3 regions of the Microbacterium sp. Ru50 genome follow, and region 3 is predicted to be linked to each of the others. Evidence: predicted binding sites of a transcription regulator. Region 3 holds the regulator's gene; each other region holds the start of a gene.
The links. The regulator HrcA, encoded in region 3, represses chaperone genes, less so after heat shock. The targets are predictions, from matches to a motif close to TTNGCACTCGNNNNNNNCGAGTGCNAA.
Positions count from the first base shown of each region.

Region 1: the regulator HrcA is predicted to act here: its motif matches at 1,868-1,894, upstream of C3481_RS06095 (Hsp20/alpha crystallin family protein).
Region 2: the regulator HrcA is predicted to act here: its motif matches at 1,583-1,609, upstream of groES (co-chaperone GroES).

Region 1 covers NZ_PQSV01000001.1:1,268,193-1,272,708, reverse strand. The annotation lists gene C3481_RS06105 (FUSC family protein) at 1-314, opposite strand, end outside; gene C3481_RS06100 (L-serine ammonia-lyase) at 404-1,816, shown strand; gene C3481_RS06095 (Hsp20/alpha crystallin family protein) at 1,967-2,392, shown strand; gene C3481_RS06090 (HNH endonuclease signature motif containing protein) at 2,614-4,050, opposite strand; gene C3481_RS06085 (MarR family winged helix-turn-helix transcriptional regulator) at 4,238-4,516, opposite strand, start outside.
Region 2 covers NZ_PQSV01000006.1:16,303-20,818, reverse strand. The annotation lists gene C3481_RS15140 (hypothetical protein) at 1-335, shown strand, start outside; gene C3481_RS15135 (class I SAM-dependent methyltransferase) at 314-1,540, opposite strand; gene groES (co-chaperone GroES) at 1,684-1,980, shown strand; gene rarD (EamA family transporter RarD) at 2,103-3,044, shown strand; gene C3481_RS15120 (ABC transporter substrate-binding protein) at 3,264-4,516, shown strand, end outside.
Region 3 covers NZ_PQSV01000001.1:315,323-319,838, reverse strand. The annotation lists gene lepA (translation elongation factor 4) at 1-293, shown strand, start outside; gene C3481_RS01420 (DUF1990 family protein) at 320-979, shown strand; gene hemW (radical SAM family heme chaperone HemW) at 979-2,196, shown strand; gene hrcA (heat-inducible transcriptional repressor HrcA) at 2,277-3,314, shown strand; gene dnaJ (molecular chaperone DnaJ) at 3,355-4,476, shown strand; gene C3481_RS01400 (16S rRNA (uracil(1498)-N(3))-methyltransferase) at 4,481-4,516, shown strand, end outside.

The DNA of each region.
Region 1 (4,516 bases), 950 kb from region 3:
GGGCTGGGTCCGGAGACGATCCACAGTCCCGCGAGGCCGATCGCGATGCCGATGGCCAGGCCTCCCAGCGCTTGCAGGCCCGCCTTGGCGGAGTCGGCGATCGTCGGGTACATGCTCACGAGAACGCCGAGCGGCGCGTAGTAGGAGTACTCGTCGTGCGCGAACGGCACATACGGCGCGAGGTACCAGGCGATCGCGGCGGCGAGGGCCGCCTTGCCGGCGAGCAGAAGGCGCGAGACCGCGAAGGCCTCGCCACCCGCGGTGCGCGCGGCTGCCTTGAGCGATGCCAGACGGGGGTGGGATGGGGTGGTCATCGGTCGCGACGATAGGCGCGTGGCGTATCCGTCGGCAGGCCCTTGACGTCGCCCGGTGCGTACGGCAGATGCTGGCGTAGCCTGGAGGTGTGAGCGCTTACGTCTCGGCGTTCGAGCTGTTCTCCATCGGTGTAGGACCCTCGAGCTCCCACACGGTCGGCCCGTTGCGCGCCGCCCGAGCTTTCGCCGTCGGGCTCGAGGCCGCCGGCAGGCTGCCCGAGGTCGTGCGCGTCGGTTGCGTGCTGTACGGGTCGCTCGGAGCGACCGGCATCGGGCACGGCACTCCCGACGCGGTGGTCGCGGGGTTGCAGGGCCACGCGCCCGAGACGGTCGATCCCGATGCGGTCCGCGCGGCGTGGACGAGCTGGACGGACGGCTCACCTCTGCTGCTCGCAGGCCGGCATCCGGTGCCGTTCTCGCGAGGCGATGTGACCTTCGAGCCGCGGACGCGACTGCCGGAGCATCCGAACGCGATGACGCTGAGCGCGTGGGATGCCGCCGGCCATCTCGTCGCGTCGGACACGTATCTCTCGGTCGGGGGTGGCTTCATCCGCCGGGCGGGGGCAGACGCCGCTCCGCGGGGAGCGGGAGGCGGACCGAGCAGCGATGTCGCGTGGCCGTACCGGTTCAGCACGGCGGCCGAGCTGCTCGAGCTGTGCGAGCGCGACGGGGTGAGCATCGCCGGGCTCGCGCGCCGCAACGAGGAGGTGCTTCGTCCCGAGGCTGAGGTCGCCGCGGGGCTCGACGCGATCTGGGATGCGATGTCGGGGTGCGTCGATGCGGGCTTGCGTGCCGAGGGCACGTTGCCCGGGATGCTGCGCGTGCGGCGGCGCGCGGGCGCGATGCGTGCGCAGCTCGAGGCGGCCGAAGCCGCGGGTGGGCGGGAGCTCCCGGGGGAGTGGCTGGGTGCGTTCGCGCTCGCCGTCAACGAGGAGAACGCGTCGGGCGGACGCGTCGTCACCGCGCCCACCAACGGGGCCGCGGGGATTGTTCCCGCGGTGGCGATGTACTGGTGGCGGTTCGCGGCGGAGTCGCGCCTGGCCTCGGAGGATCTCGACCGTCGGCGCGGGATTCGGCGGTTCCTGTTGACCGCGACGGCGCTCGGCTCGCTCTTCAAGGCCAACGCCTCGATCTCGGGTGCGGAGGGCGGGTGTCAGGCCGAGGTCGGGTCCGCGTGCGCGATGGCGGCCGGGGGCCTGACGGCGGTCATGGGTGGCAGCAACGCGCAGATCGAGAACGCGGCGGAGATCGCGATGGAGCACCACCTCGGGCTCACGTGCGACCCGGTCGGCGGTCTCGTGCAGATCCCGTGCATCGAACGCAACGCGATCGCCGCGTCGACGGCGGTCACCGCTGCGCGCCTCGCGCTGCGGGGCGACGGGCAGCACTACGTCTCGCTGGATGCCGTCGTCGAGACGATGCGGCAGACGGGGATCGACATGTCACACAAGTACAAGGAGACGAGCGAGGGCGGGCTCGCCGTCAACGTCGTCGAGTGCTGAGAGGCCCTTCCGCGCCCCGTCTCCGGGGCGCTGTTCGCCGTGCGAGAACCCTTGGCACTCGATGGGGGAGAGTGCTAATCTGAATGCAGTTGAGCCGACAGGGCTCAACTTCCAGATCTCAACATGAAGCATCAGAGAAGGGAAAGATCGATGGCTACTTACGACCCGTTCCGCGACCTCGACCGCATTGCCTCGAGCCTCTTCGACACGCGCCGCGGCCCCCGTCGCATGCCGATGGACCTCTACCGTGACGGCGACCACTACGTGATGACCGCCGACCTGCCGGGCATCGACCCGGGCTCGGTCGACATCGACGTCGACGGCCAGCTGCTGACGATCCGCGCCGAGCGCACGCTCACCAGCGGCGACGGAGTGAAGTGGATCACGCGCGAGCGTGAAGCCGCGAGCTTCCTGCGCCAGCTGAACCTCGGCCAGGGCGTCGACACGGAAGGCATCGCCGCGACCTACAACAACGGCGTCCTGACCGTGACCATCCCGGTCAGCGAGAAGGCCAAGCCGCGCAAGGTCGAGGTCACGACCGACGCAGCCGCGCCGGTGGTGCCGATCGAGAACTGATCGCGCAAATCCGCGTTCGCACGACGGGCGGCCGCAGCTCCCTCGGGGGCGGCGGCCGCCCGTCGCGTGCGGGTCGGTGCCGAATGCGTCGCGGATGCGCGGATGCGCGGATGCGCGGATGCGCCGATGCGTCGCGGCTGAGGAGATGCGTCACCGGTGACCAAAGGCGCGCGAGTCCGTCGTGCCCGGCCTCGGAACGTGCGCGGACACACGCCCCGAACTCAGAACGGTGGAGGTTCGTCCGTCGGTGGCCCGCCGCTTCCGGCATCCCGTGGCGGGCTCGCGGTGTCGATGGCGAAGCAGACGGCCGGTATGGGGACGTCTTCGCGGTAGGTCCTGCCGAGGGGTGAGGTCCATTCGAGAACCCCGCCTCCGATCTGTCTGACCTCCCACTTGGTGAACTGCTTCATCGAGTGGTGTCTTTGGCAGAGGTGGGCGAGGTTGAAGATGTGGGTGTGGCCGCCAAGGGCGTAATCGATCGTGTGGTCGATCTCGCACCGGATCGCGGCGCGCCGGCATCCGGGGAACCGGCAGTGCTGGTCCCGCACCATCAGGAGTTTCTTCATCGATGCGGTGGGCCGATAGGTGTCGATCTCGACCGGTGTGCGGATGACCGGGTCGATGAAGAGCCGGTCCCATTCGCTGACCTGCCCGGCGAGTCGTCGGACGGTGTCGGCATCGACGAGCCCGGCCCCGACGGCTTCGGCGGGGTTCTCGTCCTTGCCCATCAGTGTCCCCGCGGCGACGGCGACTTGCACGCGTGCCCGGATCGCCCCCAGCCCACCGGCCCGGTCGGTCCCGTAGGTCGGGTCGACCACGGGCGCGCCGCCGAGAACGAGGTCGCCCAGGATGTCCGCGCGCAGCTGGTCCATCGTCCGGGTATCGGCGGGCTCGCCCGCTTCTGCGGCATCCGCCGCCGAACTCTCCCCGGCATCCGCGCCGGCGCCCCGGCCAGCGGCATCCGCCCCGCCCGCCCCGGCACCGCCAGTGCCCGCGACCCGGGCGTCCTTCACCGACTGTCCCATCTGCGTGAGCCGGTCGAGCATCCCCGCCGCGATCACCGTGGGCAGACTGGCGACGAGGTTCGACATTCCGTCGGTTCCGTGGAACACGCGCACGCACCGTTCCGCGACCGCGGTCTTGTGCCGCTCTGTGAACGTCTGCGTATGCAACCGGGCTGCCAGGGTCTCCAGCGCACCCCGCACGCGGGAGGGCACATCCCGCTCACACACCCCGATCGCGGCCTCCGCGAACGAATCCCGCATCGCAGCCGGCACCCCCGCGCCGACGCGCACCACCAGATCCACGTGTCCGCATTCGATCCGCCGCTGCACCCACGCGTCGAACACAGTGGGGTAGTCGTCGATGACCGTCATCGCGTGGTCGATCTCACCCTGCAGCCGGCGGTCGGTCAGCCGGGCCATCCCGGCCGCTTCGGCTGCCACCGACCGCAGCTCCATATCCGACGCCATGCCGCGCACGCCGTCGCGGCGCGCGTTGTGCAGGGCGGCGTGGCCCAGATCGGCCAGCGCCCGAGTGCGGGCGATGTCAGCGGCGTGAGAGAGGTCGAGCGCCTCCGCGTACCGCGAGAGAGCGAGCGCCTGCGACGGTGTGGGGGCCTCGCGTCCCACTTCGCCACCCACGCCATTCGCTGTCATGTTCCCATGATGCCAGCAAGGTACGACATGTGAGTCGGACCTATGTTCGGTCAAAGAATGTCGGGTCACCGTCCCGCCTGGGGAGGAATCGACACCGCACGACGCCCCACGACACCGCGTGACGCCCCACGACGCCGCACGACGCCCCACGACACCGCGGGACGCCGCCCGACCGCTCCGCCGGGCGTCAGGGCAGGCGGCGCAGCTTCGTCGTCAGCTGCTCGAGCTGCTCCAGCTCCTCGGTCGACAGCATCGACATCCGCTCGGCGATGGAGCGACCGTGGGCCGCAGCGAGCCGGCGGAAGGCTGAGACGCCCTCCGGGGTCGCGGTGAGCATCGCGCCGCGACCGTCGGTGGGGTCACCGCACTTGGTGATGAGGCCGCGCGAGACCATCCGGTCGACCAGGCGCGACACGCTCGGCTGGCTGATGAGCATGTTGGCCGTGACATCGCGCAGCCGCGCCCG
Region 2 (4,516 bases), on a different contig from region 3:
AGCCGACCCCGCTGCAGTTCGTCCCCGCGGCCGAGCGACCGGCCGAGCCCGTCGTGCCCGAGCCGCGGGTCGAGTGGGCTCCGGCGCCCGAGATCCTCCCGCGGTCGGGAGCGTGGGCGCTGGCCCTGGGGATCGTCGCGCTCGCGCTGTCACTGTTCGTCGGGTGGGCGTTCCCGCTCGGCATCGCCGCCGTCGTGATGGCCGTGCTCGCCCTCCGTCACCCGTGGGAGAGTCGCACCGTGGCCGTCTGGGCGCTGGGCCTCGCGGCGCTGTCGATCCTGTACAGCGCGGGCTGGCTCGTGTGGGCGGCGGCTCAGGCGGGGCTGCTGGGCTGACTCGCGCCACCGGGCTCGTCCTCGACGCGATCCGCGAGGACGGCGACGCGGCGATCACCGATGCGCGTGAGGAACAGCGTCGCCGACGCGCTCCCCGACAGGCGCAGCTTCTTGCGGAACTGCGCCGGATCGATGTCGACGCCGCGCTTCTTGATCTCCAGGATGCCGATGTCGGCGCGTCGGAGGGCGGCCTCGATCTCACGCGGTTTGAGCGGCAGCACGTCACGAACGCGGAACGTCGTGGCGAACGGGCTGGTGCGTCCGGCGTCGGATGTCATGTACGCCGTCCCACCGGCGAGCATGCCGGCCTCGAGCGCGCGGGCCACGTCGCCGATCAGGCGCGCACGGATGACGGCGCCGTCGGGCTCGTGCAGGTAGGCGCCGAGGTCGCGGGGGTCGGCGTCGGCGGTGTCGGCGGGCGCGGTGAGCTCGGCGGCACGGTCGCCGCGCAGAACGAGGGCCGAACGGCGCACGCCCGCGCGGGCGAGGGAGCCCGACCACACCACCAGCTCGATGGTCGAGCCGTCCGCGCTGATCCACTGCGCCTCGCCTTCCGGCGGGAGGTCGTCGCGGTCGAACGCGGGCCCGAGCTTGATCCCTGTCGGCATCCGCCGCGCGAGGTCGAAGGCCCAGTCGAGCGACGGCGTGTAGTCGGATGCCGCGACGCGCCGCGTCTCGCTGTGGCCCGAGGTGCGGCGGGCGGGATCGAGCCAGACCGCATCGATACCGTCGAGATCGGTCTCCTCGGCGCGGCCGTGGCGCACCCGGGCGGACGAGCCGAACGGGGCGAGGTTGTAGGCGGCCAGGGCGGCGGTGATCTCGTCGGCGTCGACGGCCAGAACCTCGAGCCCTATGCCCGCGAAGCCGAGTGCGTCGCCGCCGATCCCGCAGCCGAGGTCGGCGACCCGCGCGATGCCGGCGTCGCGGAACCGGCCGGCGTGGCGTGCGGCGACCGCGAGACGCGTGGCCTGCTCGAGACCCGCGCGGGTGAACAGCATCCGGTCGGCGAACGGACCGAACTTCGCCCGCGCGCGCTCGCGCAGCCGGGCTTGACCGACGACCGCCGACACGAGGTCGGGGGAGAGGCCTTCGCGCCGCAGCCGTGACACGGCCGATGCGGCATCCGCGGTCGAGGAGATCCGGAGGGTGTCGACCAGACGGAGTCCCTCGGGGGTCAGCAACGCGGAGAGCTCGGCGTGATCCACCACGACAGCCTACGCGCGGGGTCGGATCGATGCCGCGGCAGGTTGGCACTCGCGTTGCGTGAGTGCCAACGTCCCCCTAGACTCGGAGTTGGCACTCTCAGGGTGAGATTGCCAACAAGTCTTGTCGAAGAAAGAGGTAGACCGTGTCGGTTTCCATCAAGCCGCTCGAGGACCGCATCGTCATCAAGCAGGTCGAGGCCGAGCAGACCACTGCGAGTGGTCTGGTCATCCCCGACACCGCCAAGGAGAAGCCCCAGGAGGGCGAGGTCGTGGCGGTGGGCCCCGGCCGCATCGATGACAACGGCAACCGTGTTCCGCTCGACGTCGCCGTCGGCGACCGCGTGATCTACAGCAAGTACGGCGGAACCGAGGTCAAGTTCGGCGCTGACGAGTTCCTCGTGCTCTCGGCGCGCGACGTCCTCGCCGTCGTCGTCCGCTGACGCAGAGCTCTTCCACGAAGGCCCGGGTGCACCGCATCCGGGCCTTCGTCATGGCAGGCGCGCGGCGGCGGATGGCAGTCCGCGACCGGCGCAGCATGTCATGACCGTCCTATGCTTGGCTCGTGACACCCCTCGATCCCGCCCGTGAACGCTCTCTCGGCGGGATCTACGCGTTCTCGGCGTACGTGCTGTGGGGCTTCATGCCCCTGTACTTCCTCACGCTCGCCCCGATGGGCCCGTTCGAGGTCGTGTCGTGGCGCATCCTGTTCTCGCTCGTCTTCTGCGCGATCCTTCTCACGGTGCTCCGCGCCTGGGGCAAGCTGATCGCGATCCTGCGCACGCCGCGCCTCGTGCTGTGGACCATCGTGGCCGGCCTGCTCATCTACGTGAACTGGCAGGTCTTCCTCGTCAGCACCCTCACGGGGCACGTGATCGAGGGGAGTCTCGGGTACTTCATCAACCCGATCGTCACGGTGCTCCTCGGCGTCCTCGTCCTGAAGGAGCGGCTGCGGGTGGCGCAGTGGGTCGCCATCGGCATCGCCGCCGTCGCCGTCGGCGTGATCGTCGTCGGCTACGGAGCCTTCCCGTGGATCGCGCTGACGCTCGCCGCGAGTTTCGGAACCTACGGCCTCGTGAAGAAGCAGATCGGGCCGTCGGTCGACGCCGTCAGCGGCCTGACGCTCGAGTCGCTCTGGCTGGCGCCGGTCGCGATCGTTCAGGCGATCATCGTCGCGCTCACCGGCGGGCTGGTGTTCGGCTCGGTGAGCCCCGGACACACCGCGCTGGTCACCCTCGCGGGTGTCGTCACCGCCGTGCCCCTGCTCTTCTTCGCCGCCGGCGCCCGGCGCAGCAGCCTCACGGTGATCGGCCTGCTCCAGTTCGTCGCGCCGATCCTGCAGTTCATCACGGGAGCCTGGATCCTCGGCGAGCCGATGCCGCTCGAGCGATGGATCGGCTTCGGGCTCGTCTGGCTCGCCCTCGTCGTGCTGAGCGTCGACTCTCTCCGGGCCGCACGTCGCCCGAAGCGCATAGACGAGGCATCCGACGTCGCTCCCGTCGTCTGAGGCTCCCGCTTCGCATTCCGGCTCGTCGGCTCGGCGCGATGACGGTCGTGACAACGGTCCCAACCGCGGAATGACAGGCCGCACGCGAGGCCGCAGATAACGATTGGGTCGCGTAACAGACCGTTAACACATCGCAACATCGCCGACGCGGACGCGCCACTAGGTTTGACCCAACCTCGCGGGGCTTCGGTGCCGCGTTCCCACTCATCAAGGAGCACAATGGGCGTTCTCACCCGTTCCCGCACCGCGAAGGTCCTCGGCGGTATCGCCGTGATCGGCGCGAGTGCCCTCGTCCTCGCAGGCTGTGCCGGAGACAGCGAACCCGCTGCGTCGGGCGACGCCGGCGGGAACACCTCGGCCGATTTCCCCATCGACTGCGAAGCGGCCGAGCCCGCGTCGTACACGCCGGAGTACACCTCGACCTCGACGGGTCCCGGCACCGACCTCACCTACACGATCGGCACGGCGCTGCCCGTGACCGGCAACCTCGCGTTCCTCGGCCCGCCGGAGATCTCGGCGACCGAGTTCGCCGCCTCCGAGATCAACGCCGCGGGCAAGGGCATCACGATCGACCTCAAGCAGGGCGACTCGGGTGACACCGACAACAAGGCGTACGAGACGGAGATCCCCCGACTGCTGGGCGAAGGTGCCACGGCGATCATCGGAGCGGCATCCTCGGGCACGTCGCTGCAGTTCATCGACCAGGTGATCGCGGCCAACGCCATCCAGTTCTCGCCCGCCAACACCTCTGCCGCGTTCACCGGGTACAAGGACAACGGCCTGTACTGGCGCACCGCTCCCTCCGACGTGCTGCAGGGAGAGGTGCTCGGCAACCTGATCGGCGCCGACGGCAACGAGACGCTCGGCATGATCGTGCTCAACGACGCCTACGGAACCGGCCTCGCGTGCTTCACCAAGGCCGCCTTCGAGGCCGCCGGCGGCGAGGTCGTCGCGACCTCGCTCTACAACACCGGTGACACGAACTTCTCGGCCCAGGTTGAGGACGTGCTCGCGGCCGGCCCCGACGCGATCGCCCTCATCACGTTCGAAGAGGTCAAGACGATCATCCCCGAGCTCATCGGCGCCGACGTGTCGCCCGAGCAGCTCTACCTCGTCGACGGCAACCTGGCGAACTTCGGCGATGACTTCGAGGCCGGCACGATGGCCGGCGCGAAGGGCACCTACCCCGCCGTCGACCCCGCGTCGATCGCAACCTTCCGCGACAACCTGCAGGCGTTCTGGACCGGTGCCGGCAACGCCGAGCTGCAGGACTTCACCTACGGGCCGGAGTCGTACGACGCGGTCGTGCTGCTCGCCCTCGCCGCGCTGCAGGCCGGATCGACGGCCGGCCCCGACGTCGCGGCGAACCTGCAGGCGGTCTCGGGCGGCTCCGGTGACGGCACGAAGTGCACGAGCTTCGCCGAATGCGCCGACCTGATCATCGCCGGTCAGGCCGCGGACTACGACGGCGT
Region 3 (4,516 bases):
CCTACGGCACGATGATGACCGAGCGCCTGCGCAAACTCATCCCGCGCCAGCAGTTCGAAGTGCCGATCCAGGCCGCCATCGGCGCGCGGATCATCGCCCGCGAGAACATCCGGGCGATCCGCAAGGACGTCCTCGCCAAGTGCTACGGCGGTGACATCACGCGTAAGCGCAAGCTCCTCGAGAAGCAGAAAGAGGGCAAGAAGCGCATGAAGATGGTCGGTCGCGTCGAGGTTCCGCAGGAGGCCTTCATCGCCGCTCTGTCGGGTGACGTCGAGGGCAAGGACAAGAAGTAGCCCTTCCGGGAGCAACGAGGAGACCCATGCATCAGCGACGCGGGACCTTCCGAGACGAAACCGTCGACTACGCGGCGGTCGGTGCCACGCGCGCCCACGACCTCATGGCGTATCCGCCGGAGCACAGCATCCCGGCCGAAGACGCCTGGCGGATCGGCAGCGGGCAGGCACGCTTCGACACCGCCGCCGACCTTCTCATGTCGTGGGCCGCGCTCCGCGGGGCGGGTCTGCGCGTGGCCGACGTGCGGCCCGCCTCGGGACCGATGTACACCGGCGTCGCATTCGACGATCAGGGCAACGCCGTCGCTCCCAGCAGCATGGAGCACGAGCAGCGCTTCGCCGCGGACGGCACCCCGTACGTCGGAGCCGGAACCACGCTCCAGGTCCACGGCCGGGTCGCGGGCCAGAGCGCGGATGCCGAACTGCGCGTGATCTTCGTCGACGAAGAGCCGCGCCGGGTGGCGTTCGCCCTCGGAACCGTCGGCGGTTCCGTCGTCAGCGGCGAGGAGTCGTTCCTCCTGGAGTGGCGCGACAACGACGAGGTCTGGTTCGTCGTGCGAGCGTTCGACCGCCCGACCGCCTTGGCCTACCGCATGCTGAAGGGGCTCGTCCGCCGTCGGCGCCGGCTGCTTTTCCAGGGATATCTCCGCGCGATCTCGCCGCTGTACGCGACGCCCGGCGCCTGATGGGGGCGGCACTGCCGATCGGTGATCCGGTGCCGGCCGGCGGCACCCTGCCGGACGACCTCGTCATCGACCCCGACGTGCCCTTCGGGGTCTACCTGCACGTCCCCTTCTGCCGGGTCCGGTGCGGATACTGCGACTTCAACACCTACACGGCCACCGAGCTGCGGGGCGCGCGGCAGGACGCGTACGCCGACGAGGTGCTGCGCGAGATCGCGCTGTCGGCGTCCGTGATCGACGAGCGCGGCCCCCGCCGTCCGGCGCAGACGGTGTTCTTCGGCGGCGGCACCCCCACGCTGCTTCCCGCCGGCGACCTCGCGCGGATGCTGCGGGGAGTACGTGACACCTTCGGCATCGCCGCCGGGGCGGAGGTCACCGTCGAGGCCAACCCGGACACGATGAGCGCGCGGGTCGCCGACGAGTTGGCCGCGGCCGGTGTGACGCGCCTGTCGATCGGCATGCAGTCCGCCGTACCGCACGTGCTGGCCGCGCTCGATCGCACGCATGACCCCGCGAACGTGTCCACCGCTGTCGCCGCCGCGCGGGGAGCCGGACTCGACGTCTCGGTCGACCTGATCTACGGTGCGCCGGGGGAGAGCCTCGACGACTGGCGGCGCTCGGTCGACACCGCGGTAGCGCTCGAGCCCGACCATGTGTCCGCCTACGCGCTGATCATCGAGGAGGGCACCCGTCTCGAGCGGCAGATCCGCCGCGGCGAGGTGGCCGCGCCCGACGACGACCTGCAGGCCGACATGTACGAACTGGCCGATGACCGACTCGCCGTCGCCGGCTTCTCCTGGTACGAGGTCTCGAACTGGGCCCGGTCGGCCGACCAGCGCTCGCGCCACAATCTCGCCTACTGGCGGGGAACCGACTGGTGGGGATACGGACCGGGCGCCCACAGCCACCTCGCGGGCCTGCGATGGTGGAACGTCAAGCACCCGGCCGCATACGCCCAGCGTCTTGCAGCAGGCGATTCACCCGCGGCCGGACGCGAGCGCCCCGATGCCGATGCCCGTCGTCTGGAGTCCGTGCTCCTGCGTTCGCGGATCGTCGACGGACTCGCGATCGACGATCTGGACGCCGACGCACGCCCGTCCGTGGCCTCCCTCATCGCCGACGGTCTCATCGAAGGCGCCGCAGCCGTACGCGGTCGCGTCGTCCTCACCCGGCGCGGACGCCTCATGGCCGATGCGGTCGTGCGCGCGCTCACGGAGTGATCGCGAAGAGACGCCCTGCGTCGCCCACGCGGTAGAATTGGCACTCGCAGACATCGAGTGCCAAACAGGAGGTGACGGACATGGTCTCAGAGCGCGGACTGCAGGTGCTGCGGGCGATCGTGCAGGACTATGTCGACACCCGCGAGCCCGTGGGAAGCAAGTCGATCGTCGAACGCCACGCCTTCGGCGTCTCGGCCGCGACGATCCGCAACGACATGGCGCTCCTCGAGGACGAGGAGCTCATCGCAGCGCCCCACACGTCATCCGGACGCGTCCCGACCGACAAGGGATACCGCGTCTTCGTCGATCACCTGGCGGGGCTGCGTCCTCTGAGCGCGGCCCAGCGCGCGGCGATCACGACCTTCCTCGACGGCCCGACCGACCTCGACGACCTTCTCGTCCGCACGGTGCGCGCTCTCACTCAGCTGACCGGCCAGGTCGCGATGGTGCAGTATCCGTCGTTCGCCCGCGCCCAGGTGTCGCACCTCGAGCTGGTCGACCTCGGCGGCGGACGTCTCGTCGTCATCGTCGTGACCGATACCGGCCGCGTCTCGCAGCGCGTGGGAGTCGTGCGGACCGTGCTCGATGAAGGGCAGTTCGCCGTGGCCAAGGCGACGCTGCGCGCGGCCGTCACCGGCGCGGCCGTTCGCGATGCGGTCACCGCCGTCTCGGCGCTCGCGGAGGGTGACTCGGTCGGCGATCCGATCGGCGACGCGGTGCGGGAGATCGCTCGGATCCTCGTCGAAGAGCTCGAGACGTTCCGCCAGGACCGGCTCGTGATGGCTGGAACGGCCACCCTCGCCCGCCGCGAGGCCGACTTCCGCGGAAGCATCTACCCGCTCCTCGAGGCCATCGAGGAGCAGGTGACTCTGCTCCGGCTCATGGGCGAGATGGTCGCCGACGACCGTGGCGTCGCAGCCCGTATCGGCCGCGAGAACGAGCCGTACGGGCTGTCCGAGGCGTCGGTCGTCACGAGCGACTACGACGTCCCGGGCTCGCGCGCCCGGGTCGGGCTCATGGGCCCCACCCGTATGGACTACCCGACGAACCTCGCGACGGTCCGCGCCGTCGCGCATTACCTCAGCCGGCTCCTCGACGAAGACGAGAAGTCCCGCTGACCCCCACCCACCCACGCCCCTCCGGGCGGAAAGGCGATCCGTGGCTGACCACTACGAGGTCCTGGGCGTCGCGCGCGACGCGTCGCCCGACGAGATCAAGAAGGCGTACCGACGCCTGGCACGAGAACTGCACCCCGACGTGAACCCGGGCGAGGATGCGTCCGAGCGGTTCAAGCTCGTCACACACGCTTACGACGTCCTCAGCGACCCCGAACAGCGTCAGCGCTACGACATGGGCGGCGACTCCGCCGGGGGCTTCGGCGGAGCCGCGGGCTTCGGCGGATTCAGCGACATCTTCGAGACCTTCTTCGGCGGCGGCGCCGGAGGCGGTGGTCGTGCCGGGCGCCCGCGCTCCCGACGCGAACGCGGGCAGGACGCCCTCGTCCGGGTCACGCTCGAGCTGGGCGACGTCGTGTTCGGCGTGCATCGCGACATCGAGGTCGACACCGCGGTGCTCTGCGACACGTGCCAGGGCTCGTGCTGTCAGCCCGGAACGCAGCCGGTGACCTGCGACGTCTGCCACGGCGCGGGCAACGTGCAGCGCACCGTGCGCAGCCTCCTGGGCAACGTCGTGACGTCGCAGCCCTGCAACGTCTGCCAGGGCTACGGCACGACGATCCCTTACCCGTGCACGACCTGCCAGGGGCAGGGACGCGTCCGGGCTCGCCGGACCGTCTCCCTCGACATCCCCGCCGGCGTCGAGACGGGACTGCGCCTGCAGCTTCCCGGATCCGGCGAGGTCGGCCCGGCCGGCGGCCCCAACGGCGACCTCTACCTCGAGGTCACGGTCGCTCCGCACGACGTGTTCAGCCGCGAGGGCGACGACCTGCTCGCCACGCTCGAGGTGTCGATGCCCGACGCCGTCCTGGGCGCCACGACGACGATCGATTCGCTCGACGGTCCCGTCGATCTCGAGCTGCGTCCGGGCGTTCAGTCCGGCGATGTCCTCACCATCAAGGGTCGCGGGATCACCCCGCTTCGCGGCTCGACGCGCGGAGACCTGCGTGTCGGCGTCCACGTCGTCACCCCGACGCGCCTCGACGCGAAGGAACGGGCGCTCATCGAGGAGCTGAAGAAGCGTACGAAGTCTCCGGCTCCGCAGCTCGCCGAGTTCCACCAGGGTCTCTTCGCCAAGCTCCGCGATCGCTTCCGGAACAGCTGAGCCCATGGCTCTGCACTTCCTCGTCGACCCGCCGCTCATC